2 regions of the Leptolyngbya sp. FACHB-541 genome follow, and region 1 is predicted to be linked to the other one. Evidence: predicted binding sites of a transcription regulator. Region 1 holds the regulator's gene; the other holds the start of a gene.
The links. Region 1 encodes HrcA, which represses chaperone genes, less so after heat shock. Its sites were predicted from a motif close to ANTTAGCACTCNNNANTNNNGAGTGCTAANT; they were not measured.

Region 2: groL (chaperonin GroEL) is a predicted target of HrcA. The motif match lies at 2,781-2,811, and genes of this name have one in related genera.

What each region holds. Positions count from the first base shown of each region.
Region 1 covers NZ_JACJPC010000042.1:92,457-100,493, reverse strand. The annotation lists gene H6G00_RS07315 (PfkB family carbohydrate kinase) at 1-366, shown strand, start outside; gene H6G00_RS07310 (glycosyl hydrolase family 57) at 385-1,884, shown strand; gene H6G00_RS07305 (pentapeptide repeat-containing protein) at 3,049-4,047, shown strand; gene H6G00_RS07300 (rhodanese-like domain-containing protein) at 4,116-4,472, shown strand; gene hrcA (heat-inducible transcriptional repressor HrcA) at 4,607-5,695, shown strand; gene H6G00_RS07290 (hypothetical protein) at 5,727-6,098, opposite strand; gene H6G00_RS07285 (hypothetical protein) at 6,350-6,589, shown strand; gene H6G00_RS07280 (hypothetical protein) at 6,880-7,596, opposite strand; gene H6G00_RS07275 (peptidoglycan-binding domain-containing protein) at 8,015-8,037, opposite strand, start outside.
Region 2 covers NZ_JACJPC010000136.1:4,107-12,143, reverse strand. The annotation lists partial or broken gene H6G00_RS36895 (DUF4351 domain-containing protein) at 1-734, opposite strand, end outside; gene H6G00_RS30300 (DUF423 domain-containing protein) at 815-1,192, shown strand; gene H6G00_RS30295 (WD40 repeat domain-containing protein) at 1,339-2,724, shown strand; gene groL (chaperonin GroEL) at 2,853-4,529, shown strand; gene H6G00_RS30285 (MFS transporter) at 4,704-5,978, opposite strand; gene H6G00_RS30280 (hypothetical protein) at 6,043-6,483, opposite strand; gene H6G00_RS30275 (hypothetical protein) at 6,468-6,779, opposite strand; gene H6G00_RS30270 (roadblock/LC7 domain-containing protein) at 7,967-8,037, shown strand, end outside.

The sequences.
Region 1 (8,037 bases):
GCCGAATGGCTGTTTGATACGCAAGATCCAGGCATCATCGCTCACAGACTAGATGATGTGGAAGGCGTGTTAGTGACGGCAGGTAGCCAAGGCAGCGCCTATTGCCTGAGTGAAAACGAGGGGAAATTGCCCGCTTTCTCAATCGAGGCAGAAGACACCACCGGAGCCGGAGACAGCTTTGTAGCGGGTTTCTTGCATCAGGTTTGTCAAAACGGAGTTCAGTCGCTCAGTGACCCTGATGAGGCAAAGCGAACTGTCACCTATGCTAGTGCGGTAGGGGCATTGACCACAGTGCGGGCGGGGGCGATCGCCGCTCAACCCACGGCTGCCGAGGTGGAAGCTTTTCTCTATCTAAATCAGCAATAACTCAACAGGTTTATCCTTATGGCTTCTATCCAGACTGCTCCATCCGTCTCAGCCGATTTTCCAGAGCTGATTGAGGGCTTGCCCAACATCTGCGGCTGGGAGTCACAGGTGCAGGAGGTGGCCCAGCAAAATCAGCCTGTTTTCCTGCCCCGTACCAATATTCGGCTAGAGGATGTCTCAGCGGCGTTTGCGATCGCCCTGCACATGCATCAGCCCACCGTTCCCGCTGGTGCAAATGGTGAGCTGATCGGGCATCTGCAATATATGTTTGAACACACCCACGAAGGCGACAACCACAACGCTGGTCCGTTTTCCTGGTGCTATTCCCGCATCGCCGACTTTATTCCCGAACTGGTGTCTCAGGGCTGCAACCCTCGCGTCATGCTCGACTACTCCGGCAATTTGCTGTGGGGACTGCGGCAAATGGGCAGGGGCGACATTTTAGAGAACCTGAAGCGTGTCGCCTGTGACCCGACCTACCAGCCCTACGTGGAATGGCTGGGAACCATGTGGAGCCATGCCGTTGCGCCTTCTACCCCGATTCCTGACCTGAAGCTGCACATCCAGGCGTGGCAGCATCACTTTGCCGCAATTTTTGGTTGGGATGCGCTGGCTCGTGTGAAGGGCTTCTCACCGCCAGAGATGCACCTACCCAACCATCCCGACACCCTGTATGAGTTTGTCAAAGCGTTAAAGGAATGTGGCTACTGCTGGCTGCTGGTGCAGGAACACGCCGTAGAAACGCTGGAGGGGCAACCGCTGTCTAACAAACACTTGCCTCACCGTCTGGTTGCCCGCAATGCTCATGGCGAGACAGTCAGTATCACGGCTCTGATTAAGACTCAGGGTTCGGACACCAAGCTGGTGGCGCAGATGCAGCCATACTATGAGGCAAAAACGCTGTCTCGGCAGCAGTTGGGCGGGGTGACGATTCCACCACTGGTGTCGCAGATTGGCGATGGCGAGAATGGCGGCGTAATGATGAACGAGTTTCCCTCTGGGTTTAAGAATGCTTGGTATGGCATGAGGCAGTCAGGCGGCGGCAAAACGGGCGTAGTGGGGTTAAACGGGACTGAATATCTGGAGCTAATTGAGGCGGCAGGGGTTCAACCAGCAGACTATCCTGCCTGTCAGGCAGTGGGTCAGCACCAGATCTGGCAGCAGATTGGAGACGCGGTTAGTCCAGAGGCAGTGAGTGGGGCGATCGCCCGCCTCAAGCAAGATAACCCCAACTTTCATATGGACGGTAGCTCCTGGACAAACGACCTGAGCTGGGTGAAAGGCTACGAAAACGTCCTCACGCCAATGAATCAACTCAGTGCCCTATTTCACCAGACGATTGATCCGCTGCTGGCAGACGATCCGTCGCTCACCCGGCAACCCCGCTACCGTAACGCGCTGCTGCACAATCTGCTGTTGCAGACTAGTTGCTTTCGCTATTGGGGTCAGGGCACCTGGACGGAGTATGCGCGAGAACTGTATCGGCGCGGAGAAGCTATTTTGCAAGCCGACTTTTGAATCGCACCAAGCTTTGGCGGTTGGAACTGCCGCTGTTGAAACAGAACCAACCTGCTTCGGTTCGTTACAGCACCACTTGGATAGACCACAAGCCCTAGCGTAGGGGCAGTTCGCGAACTGCCCCTACGCTAGGGCTTACCCATCCGAAAATGGCTGTAAGACCAAATACCATCTGTAAAGTAGCGGTAGCGGTAGGGGCGAAGCGTTCGGCAAAAGAATCATGCTTCAGTGGCAAGGATTATGACCGAATGCTTCGCCCGTACACCCAATAGTGCTTCTTTACGAAACGGATTCCGTATAAGTTCTGGGTCTTCAGTAGTCTGCAAGGCAGGTTGATTCCTGCGGCTACGAATTAGATTCGTTAGACGCTTGATCTCTAACTGCTGTGAACTTGATTCAACACGTCAGGTGAGCCAGCTTCGTGGTCGTCTAAGCGAACTTCACGGTTGGCTAGGCTAACTTCACGGTTGGCTAGGCTAACTTCACGGTAAGTGAAGCTGGCTTTATGGCTAACTGGGCTGGCTTCGTAGCCGACTAAGCTAGCTTAGTGGCTGACTAGGCTGGCTTCCCAGTAAGTGAAGCTGGCTTAGTGGCTGGCTAAGCTGGCTTCGTAGTTAAGTAGGCTGGCTTCGTAGCTAGCTAGGCTGGCTTCATGGCTAGCTAGGCTGACCTCCTATTCACCAAGGTCAGCTTTGATGGAGCCTGGAGGCACATGATTTTGTAGAGAGAGTCAGTTTAGTTTTAGATGCAGGTGAGGTGGGGGCGTGAGGACTAGTCGCAGTCAGACCAGTCGCAGTCAAGGGACTGTTGGGTTCCGCTTTGCTTCACCCAACCTACGAATTTAGAACCAGAGGTTTAGGATAATGCACGACTATGGAAGTAGGCTTACGCAGCTATGCTCAATTTCCATAGAATGAGGCTCGTTTTGACGAAAGTTGCTGTAATAGGGAAGAGTGGAAAAGGCGATCGATAAGCCAGCCATACTAAAATCAAGACATTGCTTGCAACAGTAAGACAGGGCTGTTGCTCAACTGGCAATCAGAGCCAAAATTGCTTGCAAGGGGCATAATCCTGTCCGACTTCTAAAGGAAGTATTCTATTTAACTCATGTTTGGCTACTTCGGATTAATGTAAGTCCAATGGCTTGCGAAAGGTGGTGATATCTTGTTAAGAAAGAACGACTTGGAGCGTTGCTATCGAGTGCTAGACCTGGAGCCTGGAGCCTCACTGGAAGAAGTGAACCAGGCTTACAAGGATTTGGTTTTTATCTGGCATCCCGATCGCATTCCGCAAGACAACCCACGTTTGCTGCAAAAGGCACAGGAAAAGCTGAAGGAAATTAACCAGGCGCGCGATCGGTTGCGATCGCACCACAGTACCCAATCCAGCCAATCCAAATCGTCCAGCTCGTCCAATTCATCTCAAACCACCCAGACGCAAGCTCGACGCGAACCTATCCATCCTCGCTATTACTACCAGCCACCGCCCCGACCTTACTATCAGCCGCCCCCAACCAGTTCCCAATCCAATAACCAGACTGCTTCTAACAACCAGACTGCTTCTACTTATAGACAAGATGCTTACCAGCAGCCTCGCGACCAGCAGCCCGTTTCTGAGTCGCAGCAGTCTCGTCACAGTCCATCCCGAACTAATCAGTCAACCTATCGTCAGTCTCAGTCATCCCCAACTCACTCCCAAGCTCAGCCTCCTAGCTCGGCGCAAGCTCATTCGTCTTCGGCTCACCACACCTATCAGCCCGCTCCACGTCAGCCCAAACCACAGGCTCCTGACCTGAGTGGGTCAAACCTGAGTGGGTCAGACCTGCGAGAAAAAGACCTATCTGGTAGAAATTTGAGCAACTCCGACCTGAGCGGGGCTAACCTGACCGACGCATTTCTACACAATGTCAACTTAAACGGTGCGAATCTCCAGAAAGCAAACCTGTTTCGAGCGAATCTACTTCAGGCTGATCTGAGTAACGCCGATCTGAGAGAGGCGAATTTGATTGGGGCTGATTTGAGTGGCGCTGACTTGAGTGGCGCTGACTTGAGTGGTGCTCGAATTGGATTTAGCGATCGCATCATGGTCAAAATGACAGGGGCAATCTTGACTGGGACTCGCATGCCCGATGGCAGTTTGTATGGCACGAAGAACGGGGGATGAAGGGAAGACAACGTGCTAAGTTTGTATGCATAACTATATACAACTTAGAACTGTTTTAAGTTAACCCGATGACTGCTCAAGCTTCGAATCTACCGCTCGCCCACATCAGCGTTGAGGAATTAGCTGAGCGCTTGGCTGCTGGCGATCGCCTGCAACTGATTGACGTCAGAGAGCCTGAAGAACTGGCGATCGCCAGTTTAGACTCGTTTCACAGCCTGCCGCTGAGCCAGTTTGCTCAGTGGTCAGGGCAGGTTCAGACGCAATTTGACCCTCACGCAGAAACCGTCGTCATGTGTCACCACGGGGTGCGCTCTGCCCAGATGTGTCACTGGTTGCTCAATCAAGGCTTTACCCATGTCAAAAACCTGACGGGTGGCATTGATGCCTACTCAACCGCTGTTGATCCAGCTGTTCCTCGTTATTAACCTTACGGTTTAACCCGATTTAACCCTGTTCTCCCTGCGCTGCTCGGCTCGGTATTAGCCCCTACTAACTAGGCAACGACAGGTCAGCTAAATTACGATCAGTAAACAGCACTTTAGCTCTGGCTCAAATGTCAATACAACTCAAGCTTAGCGATCGCCAGCAGCAAGTTCTCTGGGCAACGGTGCGTCACTACATCGCTACTGCTAAGCCCGTCGGCTCCGAAGCGCTGGTGGAAGGATTTAATCCCAGGGTGAGCCCCGCTACGATTCGCAATGCGATGGGCTACCTGGAAAAGGCAGGCTTGCTCTATCAGCCTCACACCTCAGCAGGGCGAGTTCCCTCTGACTCTGGCTATCGCATCTATGTCGATCAGCTAATTACGCCCTCAGAAGCGCTGGCTCGTCGAGCTGACCAAATGCTCTCAGACCAGTTGAACTGGGACAATTGCAGCTTTGAGGCACTGATGCGCGGTGCAGCTCAAATTCTCTCAACTTTGAGTGGCTACATTGCGCTAATCACCATGCCCCAAGCCAGCACGGTGCAACTGCGTCACCTGCAACTGGTGCAAATTGACCCCGGACGGGTGATGCTGATTGTGGTGCTAGATTCCTACGAAACTCAATCCACATTGGTCAACTTGCCCAAACCGAGCAGCGATACGCAGCCCGACGCCGAACTGCTCGACCGGGAACTGCAAATTCTCTCCAATTTCCTCAATAGCCATCTCCGGGGGCGATCGCTCAGTGAGATCTCCACACTCGACTGGAGCGACCTTGGACGAGAATTTGAGCGCTACGCAGACCTGTTGCGCGTATCTCTCCAAGAATTAGCAAGCCGCAGTCAGGTGCCTGTTTCTACCCAAATTTTGATTAGCGGCGTTGCTGAAGTGTTGCGCCGTCAGCCAGAGTTTTCAGAGTTACAGCAGGTTCAAACGATCATTCAACTTCTAGAAGAAGAGCAAGACCAGCTTTGGTCGCTAATCTGCGAGTCTACTGAACCTGAAAACCCTGGCAAGCGAGTCACCGTTAGAATCGGCTCTGAAAATCCGCTGGAGCCGATTCGCACATGCACCCTGGTTTCTGCAACCTATCAACGGGGAAATACCCAGGTTGGCAGTGTGGGAATGCTAGGGCCAACGCGAATGGTGTACGAAAATGCGATCGCCCTCGTCGAGGCTACCGCCGACTACCTTTCGGAAGCTCTTAGCCAGTCTGGACAATAAAGTCTAGACAATAAAAACAACTGCCTCACTATTAAGTATCCGTACCGCCAAAAGTAATCAAGCGGCTATCTCCCGCAAATCGATGCGCCCCATGTTCGCCAACAACGGCAGGAAACCGTCCTGCCCGTAGAATCACCTGGATTGATTCCAAATCCCAGTTGTCTGCTGTTTCTGTGCCTTTCTCCTGAGAAACATGCTGCAATTGGAAAAACTCCACCTGATTAGGGTCTGTCAATTCAGGAATCTCCACTTGAGTAATGGTCTCCGAACCTCCCCCCAATCCTCCAACCAGTCTCGTAAACTCTTTGACCGGCGAATTTTGCAGTTTGACGTAAAAGTTTGCGTGGCTGCCGCTGCGTAGATCATCCCCACCTGTCTTAATAGTGACATCCAAAGTTGCCATAGCTTTACTTCTCCTGTTCTACGTTTTGTTGTTGCAAGTGTATTGAACAGGTCATAAAAAGCTGCCTCTATGAATAGGAATTGCAACTTTTTTTACCTGTCAAATTCACGTTTTTATCCTAAGCAAGCAAGCTAAATGGCAGCATTACCCTAGAGGGTACTGATAGCGTTTTAGTGGCGATGTTCTAGTGACAGTGTTCTAGCCCATTTCAACCTGATGATTCGTGGTTTCCGTTAATGCAGAGTTAGCCTTTGTATCCCGTCAATATCACTGATCTAATCTTTCAGGAAGGCATTGTCGATGGCGTGGAAATCCGACCACATTGGAAAACCGACCACATTCTGGCAGAACCGGGACTGCGGCTGACATCTGAAGAGAAGGCAGACATCTTAAGTCGAATGCCTCCTCCTGCTTCGATAGATGGTCAAATTTACGTGGACGGCGGGAATTTGATATTAGTGATGAAAAGAAAGACATTCTCTACTGCTTAGGCTATCAGCAGGCAAAAGAGTTTTTTCACGCTTGGAACTGGAACAAACATTTAGAGCTACGAGGGTTTGATCCTGCCGAGTTAATTCCTTAGCAATGAGAATTCTCTTACCAAACTAATCACTCAAGCCAAAACAGAAAATGGGGCAAGGTCTAGCCTTGCCCCATTTTCTATCTCAACGAATATGACTCTACTCTTTCCTCCAGGAAGAACTTTCAAATGTATCCTTGCTGGAAGGAGGTAGGAAGCAGGTTCAAGTCCAATCCAATTTAGAAGTAGATATTATCTGCTCTATTGCACAGGATTAGCGACTGGAGGGGCTGGCTCAGCTACATTCGGCTGAGTTGTCTCTGGCTGAGCTGTCTCTGGTTGTGCTGCTTCAGGCTGTGCTGCTTCAGGCTGTGCTGTTTCTGGCTGCACAGCTTCTGGCTGCGTCGTGCTGGCTGGAGGAACAGCGGGTGCAGGTTCAGCAGCAGGTTGCTGAGGTGCAGGAGCTTGAGGCTGCGGTACAGGTACTATCTCGCGAGTCCGCTCAATAATTCGCTCACGAACTTCTGTGTTGTTTGTCTCGGTTTCCTCCTCTTGAGGTTCTACAGGTACGGGCACAGGTACAACCGGAGTTTGGCTCTGCTGATTGACAAAATATAGAGCACCTACGGTTAAGCCCAGAAGAGAAGTCAGCAGAATACCAAGCAATAAACCTCGTGAAGCACTATTGTCGTCTCTAACTCGCAAGTTCTCTTCGTATGCCTGACGCTCGACAACACGCCCCTGCGTATATCCGTTTTGATAAGAGGCGGGAGAAGCAGTTCGATTACCGTTGCCGATAGAAGGATTGGGATTTACTAAATCCTGATTTCCTAGCTCTACCTCGCGGTCGTTCAAGATGCGGCGACGGTCAGAGACTTGATTACCAGAAGTAGGATAAACCTGATGATGATCGTTTTGGATAGAGGTAGGGCGATCGCTCTGAATGCGAGTTCGATCGTTATTATTTGAGTGAGTCATATTACACCAACAGAATTCAATCAAAAAGACATTTATATTAATCTGATCGTTCTCGATAGCCTTCAGTTTACTATTGTTAAATCAAGGTCAAAGCCTCTTCTGACAAAGCTTTAGAGCCATGAGAACTATATCAGGAGATGCACTTTTAAATGAGTGATGCAGACATCTATGAAAGGAGCGAACAAATACAACCTAACAAGAACCATCTAGAAAGAACTCCTTCTGAGGAAATGGATATTGTAATCTATCTTTGGACTGAATTCACCTCAAAAAGCAGCAAAAAATTATCCCATTTGAAGGAATGGCTTCCGTAATACGAAGCAAACTGTAATAGGTTATGAACATCAAGACCTCCAATTTCTTGAAGAAGTTGGAGGTCACAATAGGACTGCTACAAATAGGTTAAATTGGATTCCCTTTAACGCAGCAAAGCGTCCCAAG
Region 2 (8,037 bases), on a different contig from region 1:
CCAGTCCTCGCTCTATTCCTTCTTGCATCCAGCTGGTAACGATTTCCATAACTTCCTCCCGCTGCTGTCTTGGGTTAATCCTATCAAGCTCGTTCTGAAACTGCTGCTGTTCTGAAGGGTTCAGACGTAGATAAACATCAATGAAGCCAGAGATTAGCTGCATTCGGGCTGGATCTAAGCGCAGGGTTGCCAGCAAAGCAGACATTCGAGCTTAACTTTGGGGCGTTCTGCTTGAGGGATTCTCATTTTTGCCATGAGCGCACTAGCAACAGGATTAGGCTGGCGAACGAAGTCGCGCCAGTCAAGCGATTAAGTTGAATGACTTCGTAGTTGAACTGCAACACCAGTTTGTTGGGGAATGTGACTTCAAAGCGATCGCCCTCTGCCCGGTACGGTTCGTCAAACGAAAAGACGACAATTGGGTAAATGGGCAAGCGATATTTCTGATAGAGCCTCGCAAAATAGTTGAACATTCGCTGCCCGAAGTTTGATTCAGCGTAAGACTGATGCTCAGTGTGAATTAGAAAACAGGAGTCTTCTCCTCTAAAGTTGGCTTGGACGAGCAGGTCAGCTTCGTGGCGATCGCCCTCCGTCACATCAGTGAACACTTCTGTATTTAAGAAAGTCAGAGAATTTGGCTCCAAGTAAGCGCTGACCTCCGGCAGAAACAGGTCAATGAATTCCACAAAGAAAGTAGAGAGCAATTCTTTGAATAAGCGATCATGATCAATCATGGTGGGGCGATCGCTCCAAACCGATTCATTCCTAAATCCGATTCACCATCCTATGCAGTTTTTGGAGCTATTGGGCAATCATGAGTCAAATTTTCTTGGCGATCGCTTCCATTCTTGGCGGCACTTCAGTTGCGGCTGGTGCTTTTGCCTCCCATGCACTGAAAGAGAAACTGAGCGATCGCGCCCTAGAAATCTTTGAGACTGGGGCACGTTACCAGATGTATCATGCGCTGGCGTTGCTATTGGTGACGCTGTTGCTGCTGCGGGCTGAGACAAATCAATCTCTTTTAACCGCATCGGGGATCGCTTTCATTGCCGGAGTCGCAATTTTTTCGGGCAGTCTTTACGCCTTGAGCCTTTCTGGAATCAAGTGGTTGGGAGCAATTACGCCCTTAGGAGGCGTTGCCTTTTTAATCGGTTGGGGATGTTTGGCGATCGCCTCCTGGGGATTGAAGTAAGCAATACCGCCCGTCATGCCAGTTGTGGTTCTGCCATATTTAGGAGAGCGATCGCACAACTTCTCGCCATCATTGGATGAGGGACTGCACTTAGGATGCATCTCTATTCAAATGTTATGGCTACTATTTGCTACGGCTACTGATTTATGCGTTTTGCGATCGCCTCTTTTACCTTTTTCGCCCTGTTTGCTGCAATTCCTGCTTCAGCGCTAACCCTTCAGCCACATAGTTCATCTCAACCCGGCCCGACGACTACCATAGTCCAGGCAGATCAATTAGATACCTGGGAGAACGCTCAACTGAGCTATGAGATTGACCTAGAAAGCCAGGTCTATCCAGGTACAGTTTGTCCGGTTTATCCCAGCAGAATGGCCGTTAGTCCTGATAGTCAAACGCTTGCGGTCAGCAGCATTAGTCGGGAGCGTTCCTGTAGCAATGACCCCAGTAGCACCCTGACGCTGTGGAATCTGCAAACGGGAGAAAAGACAGCCACGCTGGTTCAAGGTACTGCCGATGAATGGGTTTCTCCTAATGGTGACATTCAAGAACCAGGTTCGCTGGTCAATATTCATTTAATGGGAGATGTGGTTCACGCGATCACCTTTACACCCGATGGCGAAACTGTTGCGGCAGGTATGTCCGATCGCACTGTAAAGCTATGGAATGCCAGAACGGGTGAGGCAATTCGCACGTTGAGCGGACATCAGTATGCGGTTCATGCGATCGCCATTAGCCCCGACGGTCAAACCCTTGCCAGCGGCAGTTCTGACCTGACTGTGAAATTGTGGAACCTTAACACTGGTGAAGTGCGCCGCACCCTCAGCTTGGGAATGCAACCCGGACAAGACAAAATTCAAACGGTTGCTTTTAGCCCAGATGGACAAAGCCTCGTCAGCGTTCTCCATGACAGTAACGCTCTGCAACTGTGGAATATAGATGGACAACCGATTCGCCAGTTGTCTCAAAGCAGAACCGACACGGATAACGGTCGTCGCATCCCATTTGCTTTTCACCCTAGCGGAATTCGGCTTGCCTCTGGGTTGACGCAAATCATTGCTACTGTTGACCCTGATAACACCATCAAACTGTGGAATACCCGAACTGGTGCACGAGTCGTAACTCTCACCGGACACATAGGTGGTATCCGCTCGTTAACCTTTAGCCCGGATGGAAGAACTCTAGCAAGCTGGAGCGAAGACGGCACAGTAAAACTTTGGAGTATGCGATCGCTACAACTGGAACGCACAATGCCGATCAATCAAGGACTAACTACCGCACCGCCGCCGTTTGGCGATCGCCTCCTCTTTAGCCCTGACGGTCAAACCCTTGCCGCTGATGCCCTGGTTGCATCGACTGAGAATACTCCTTCCTACGACCTCTCGCCTTACAGCGTCAGACTGTTCAACATCACAACTGGAGAGAGCCAGCAGGCTTTCCCAGATCTCTATTCAGGTGTTCCCTTTCACTTCACCGCTGATGGAGAGCGATTTATTGCGGTCGCTGGCTCAACAATTCAAGTTTGGCAGCGATAGATAACGAGCCTCCCTTGGCAAGTCGTGAATTCCGCCATTGTTTGAGAGAAACTGATCGTTAGCAATCTCCATCAGAGAGTGCTAAATTCTGGAAGGAGAACTCAGATAGAGAAACTGAGAGACAGGCAATGGCAAAATTTGTTGTATTTGATGAAGAATCTCGGCAAGCGCTAGAACGAGGCGTAAATGCCCTTGCTGACGCGGTGCGAATCACGCTCGGACCTAAAGGTCGAAACGTGGTGCTAGAGAAGAAGTATGGCGCACCCCAGATTGTCAACGACGGCATCACGATCGCCAAGGAAATCGAATTAGAAGATCCGCTAGAAAACACAGGCGCTCAACTGATTCGGGAAGTTGCCTCTAAAACCAAGGATTTGGCGGGAGACGGTACAACCACCGCTACCGTTTTGGCTCAGGCAATGATTCGGGAAGGCTTGAAAAACGTTGCAGCAGGAACGAACCCGGTTAGCTTACGACGCGGCATCGAGAAAACGATCGCCCAGATTGTCAGAGAAATTGAGGCAATTGCCAAGCCGATTGAGGGAAATGCGATCGCCCAGGTTGCTGCCGTATCCGCAGGCAGTGATGAAGAAGTCGGCGCGATGATTTCCGAAGCAATGGATAAGGTCGGCAGAGATGGCGTAATTACCGTCGAAGAATCTAAATCTTTAGCAACCGAACTGGAAACAGTTGAGGGAATGCAGATCGACCGGGGTTACATCTCACCCTACTTTGTAACTGATAGTGAGCGGATGATCTGTGAGCTTGAAAACGCTCGAATTCTGCTTACCGACAAAAAAATCAGCACTATTCAAGACCTAGTGCCTGTCTTAGAAAAAATTGCCCGTTCTGGTCAACCGCTATTGATCATTGCAGAAGACGTAGACGGTGAAGCCTTAGCAACATTGGTTGTTAACCGCTTGCGTGGAGTACTAAACGCTGTCGCGATCAAAGCACCTGGTTTTGGCGAACGTCGCAAAGCGATGCTGCAAGACATCGCCGTCCTCACCGGTGGACAAATGATTTCTGAGGAAATCGGGTTGAGCCTGGACACTGCCAGCCTTGAAATGTTGGGAACTGCCCGCAAGCTGACGATCACCAAAGACAGCACCACGATCGTTGCTGAAGCTGCTAATAAAGCTGATCTGGACAAGCGCATCGCTCAAATTCGTCAGGAACTAGCTCGCACTGAATCTGACTACGACAAAGAAAAGCTGCAAGAGCGGTTGGCAAAACTGTCTGGTGGCGTTGCTGTGATCAAAGTTGGAGCTGCCACAGAAACTGAACTTAAAGATCGCAAACTGCGAATCGAAGATGCGCTCAACGCAACCAAAGCAGCCGTTGAAGAAGGAATCGTTCCGGGTGGTGGCACAACCTTGATTCACCTGGCTCAGAAAGTGCAGCAGGACTTCAGGAACAGCTTGAACGTTGAAGAAAGGATCGGGGCAGACATCGTAATCAAAGCCCTGGAAGCCCCATTGCGTCAAATTGCAGACAATGCTGGAGCTGAAGGTTCCGTAATTGTCGAGAAGGTCCGTGATTTGGATTTCAACGTTGGCTACAATGCTCTGACGGGCGAATTTGAAGACCTAGTTGCAGCCGGAATCATCGACCCCGCAAAGGTGGTACGTTCTGCTCTGCAAGATGCGGGTTCCGTTGCTGGCATGGTCATCACCACTGAAGCGCTCGTCGTCGAAAAACCAGAACCTAAATCTGCGGCTCCTGCCGATGGTGGCATGGGTGGTATGGGCGGCATGGGCGGCATGGGCGGCATGGGTGGTATGGGCGGCATGGGTATGATGTAATGTTGCGCTCCCCCAAATAAGCCTACATATTTTGAAGCGTGTCCCGCTTAAGTGGGACACGCTTCAAAATATGTAGGCTCATGTAGAAACGGCGTTATACCGTTTTTACAAAAACGAGCTACAGATAGAAGGGCACCCCGCTTCTATCTGTAGCTTTAATTTTTAGAAGTGGCATTACATACAAACGCAATAGCGGAAGATAATCGAGATGACGATCGCAAATCCAACTCCTACGAAGAAGACACTGTTAATCCCTCCTATTGCAAAGGCGAGTCCCATCAGTACGGGTCCTAGTGTTTGACCAACGCCAAAAAAAGTGCCGTTAACTGACATTACAGTCGCCAAATATTGCCTCGGCGATAGCTCTGCTAGGAGGGACTGAATACTGGGGAAGCTAAGTCCTAACCCCACTCCAAAAAGCGTAGTTGGAATCAGCAACAGCAAAAGATTGGGCATAAATGGAACCAGCAGCAGCGCCAGTCCATAAAACCCAAATGAAATCCTGATCAGGGTTTGAGGTGAAAAGCGTCTTGCTAAATTACCGACTTGAGAAGACGTAAGGGCGATCGCTACCGAAACGCTAGAGAGCATCAGCCCAATCGTAAAAGTAGGGGTTTGAAATGATTCCTCGATCAGTTGCGGCAAGTAGGTAACATAAGCCCCATAGAGCAGCACAAAATTGGCAGCGCTAGCTAGAAACAACCCAAGAATTTGGCGATTTCTCAGCACGATCAGGGCATTTTGCAGGTATTCCCGCAAATTTAGCCGAGTTTTTGGCTCAGGATTGTGCAGCGCAAATAAAACCAGCAGTCCCACTGGAATCGCCAAAATCGGCAGCGCAAACGGATAGTACCAGCCCATACTGGCTAGTGCACCGCCAATGATCGGGTAGCTAGCTGTTCCTATGCTGGTGACGCTGGAGCTATAGCCCAGTGCCATAGTGCGTCTATCTCCCGAATATAAATCACCAATTAATGTAATGCTGAGCGACAGTAACGACGCTGCCCCAATACCTTGAAGCAAGCGAAGAAACAGCAGCAGATTAAAGTCACGGGCAAAAGCACAGGCTGTCCCCGCAATGCCAAACAGCAGCAGAGACGGAACTAGAATCTTTCGTCTACCAAACTGATCAGCTAGAAAGCCTAAAACTGGACCTAAAACTACTGTAGGAAAGGTAAAGACGGTGACTAGCAACCCAATGTTTTGGGGTGGCACCTCCAGCGCTTCAGCCAGCTGAGGAAACGTTGGCGTGACACTAGAGACTCCCAGAATAGCAATCAGGGCGATCGCAAAAATGATTAAAAGATTTTGATCGCCGAGCAGCCCTTTTGGAGTTTGAGGAGTGTTGTCTGGAGGAGTATTGCCCGGAGCATTGTTTGCGGTAGGCTGCAAAATTGAACTCCCTTTTAGGTAAGTCGGACAAGGAGTCAGGCGATTGCCATGACTCACTCATCTTAGAGTAATGACCTTAGAGAGGAGCGACCTTGGAAAAGCGATCGCTTTTGCTTCACCCTCACTCCCCATCGTCCAACGGCAACGGCTTGTTTTTATTAGAACTTGGGGTTTGCTTACGCTTGGGCTTCATGTTGTTTAAAGACTCAGAAGCAGCCTGGTCTAGTAGTTTCCTGAGTTCGTAGTCAGGCAAGCTTACAGACGCAGAAGCCGCACGAGGGACTTCATCTCGCTGGGAGGAAATGGCTCCTTTAGGTTTATCCGTCCATCCGCACTTAATGCAAATCTGTCGTCCAGATGACTTCAACGGCGGTCCGAGTCGGCTGTTGCATTTTGGACAGGTTTCCTGATGAGAAGAAGGGAGCAGGCTGGAGGCTTGAGTCGGTTGGGGTGGCAAGGGTTCAACAGATATTGCCTCTGTAAAAGTCGCTTCTGAATCGGGAGTATGGGTTGGATATGCCTCCTGAGGTGAGAGCGATCGCTTACTCAGGAGGCGATCCACTTTCCCTCCAAATCTTCCATCCTGCTGCTGACCACCTCTAAAGCACTAATGCGGGTAACTAGCTCCGTCAAATCCTCAACGGTGACCAATCGGGAAGAGGCAAGTTGAGCAGGTTCATCCTCTAGCAGGCGTTGAAGTGCCTCCAAAATTACCTCATTGTGATCTTGACCCAGCCGACTAGCACGCCGCTTGATCGCTTTTGCCAAACTCATGGGTAGCTGTATCTTGATGGCTACCTTCTGCTCAGAAATATTTTTGGGTGTGGATTGGTCAGAAGAACCCAGATTATTAGTCATGGAATTTGCAACACAGGCTTGGATTGACGATACATTCTTCTACCATAATGCAATCGTTTCAGATTAGATGATTGAGAAAAAGAGTGAAAACTGCCTCGTTTGCCTGCTCAAAAGCTGCAATACAATCGCTCAATCTGCAACACGTCAAGCTATTAATTAGCAATTTATCTAATCAAAGAAAAGTGCAAGTATTGCAGATCAATTAACTGAATGAATTTAGTAATATAGCCATTTAAACAACCATTGGTTTTTTCATATTAGCTGACCCCAAAGCATAGATTAATCCACGATTTAGTTAAGCCGATTGTTACAAAAGACAAGACATTCAAAGAGCTTACAGTAAAAATCTACTAAGTAAAAGCAAATTAAAAGCCTCTTTTTACAGGAGCAAAGAATCTTCTAAGCCTTGATAAGGCTGAATCGATGTTGATCAACCAGAGTTTTTCCTCATGGAAATTGTGCAACCAAGCTCCGTTAAACAATGTAAATTTATGCTGGAAATTGTTTAATTATCTAAACAAGTCTGCGACTTTGCATTGCCTAATTCATTAATTCAAGCATCCGGATAGATTAGGAATTTCCCGAAAAAGTCATTAATCTTGTGCATTGATTTCTAACTTGTCTGAACGACTAGTTCGTTGTAAAAACCATTAACCGTCTTGAAGAATAAACAAAGTGTCAATTTTTTTAACTCGTGAAAATGGCATCAATGAATGTTTGAACCCTTGACAAAAAGAATACGAAAAAGAGACAAACATTTCTTTGAAAATGCAGACATTAACAAATCTAACTGTTAATAATAAATAGTCACTCCAACTTGAGCAGCATTTGAGAAGGATGCATCACATACATGAAACTTTTTTGCAGCAGTTTCATGAAATGTTTCCAGGATGGGTGATTAGGGTGCTGGCTATCGCGATCGCACTAGCAAATTGAGCTTTACGCACAGATTGAGATTAGTTCTCAACGTGTCATTTCAGCAATAACAATGATCGCTCACGAAGTTGGAAAACAGAAGATAAATAGTTAGCTCAGCTGCAGCCCTTAAAGAAACAGGGTAGAAAGGTTTATTCAAGCGCCTCATTGCTTAGAGCATAGGCTCAACAATATTCGGTTCAGAAGCTGCAGAACCTTCTAATCCAACAATCTCCAACCTCAAGTAGAAATACACAAACAGGCACACAATCATGGCAATCAACACAGAGAAACTAGGGTACATCCTGCAAAATTTTGTATCCACTACGTCTGATGTTCAAGG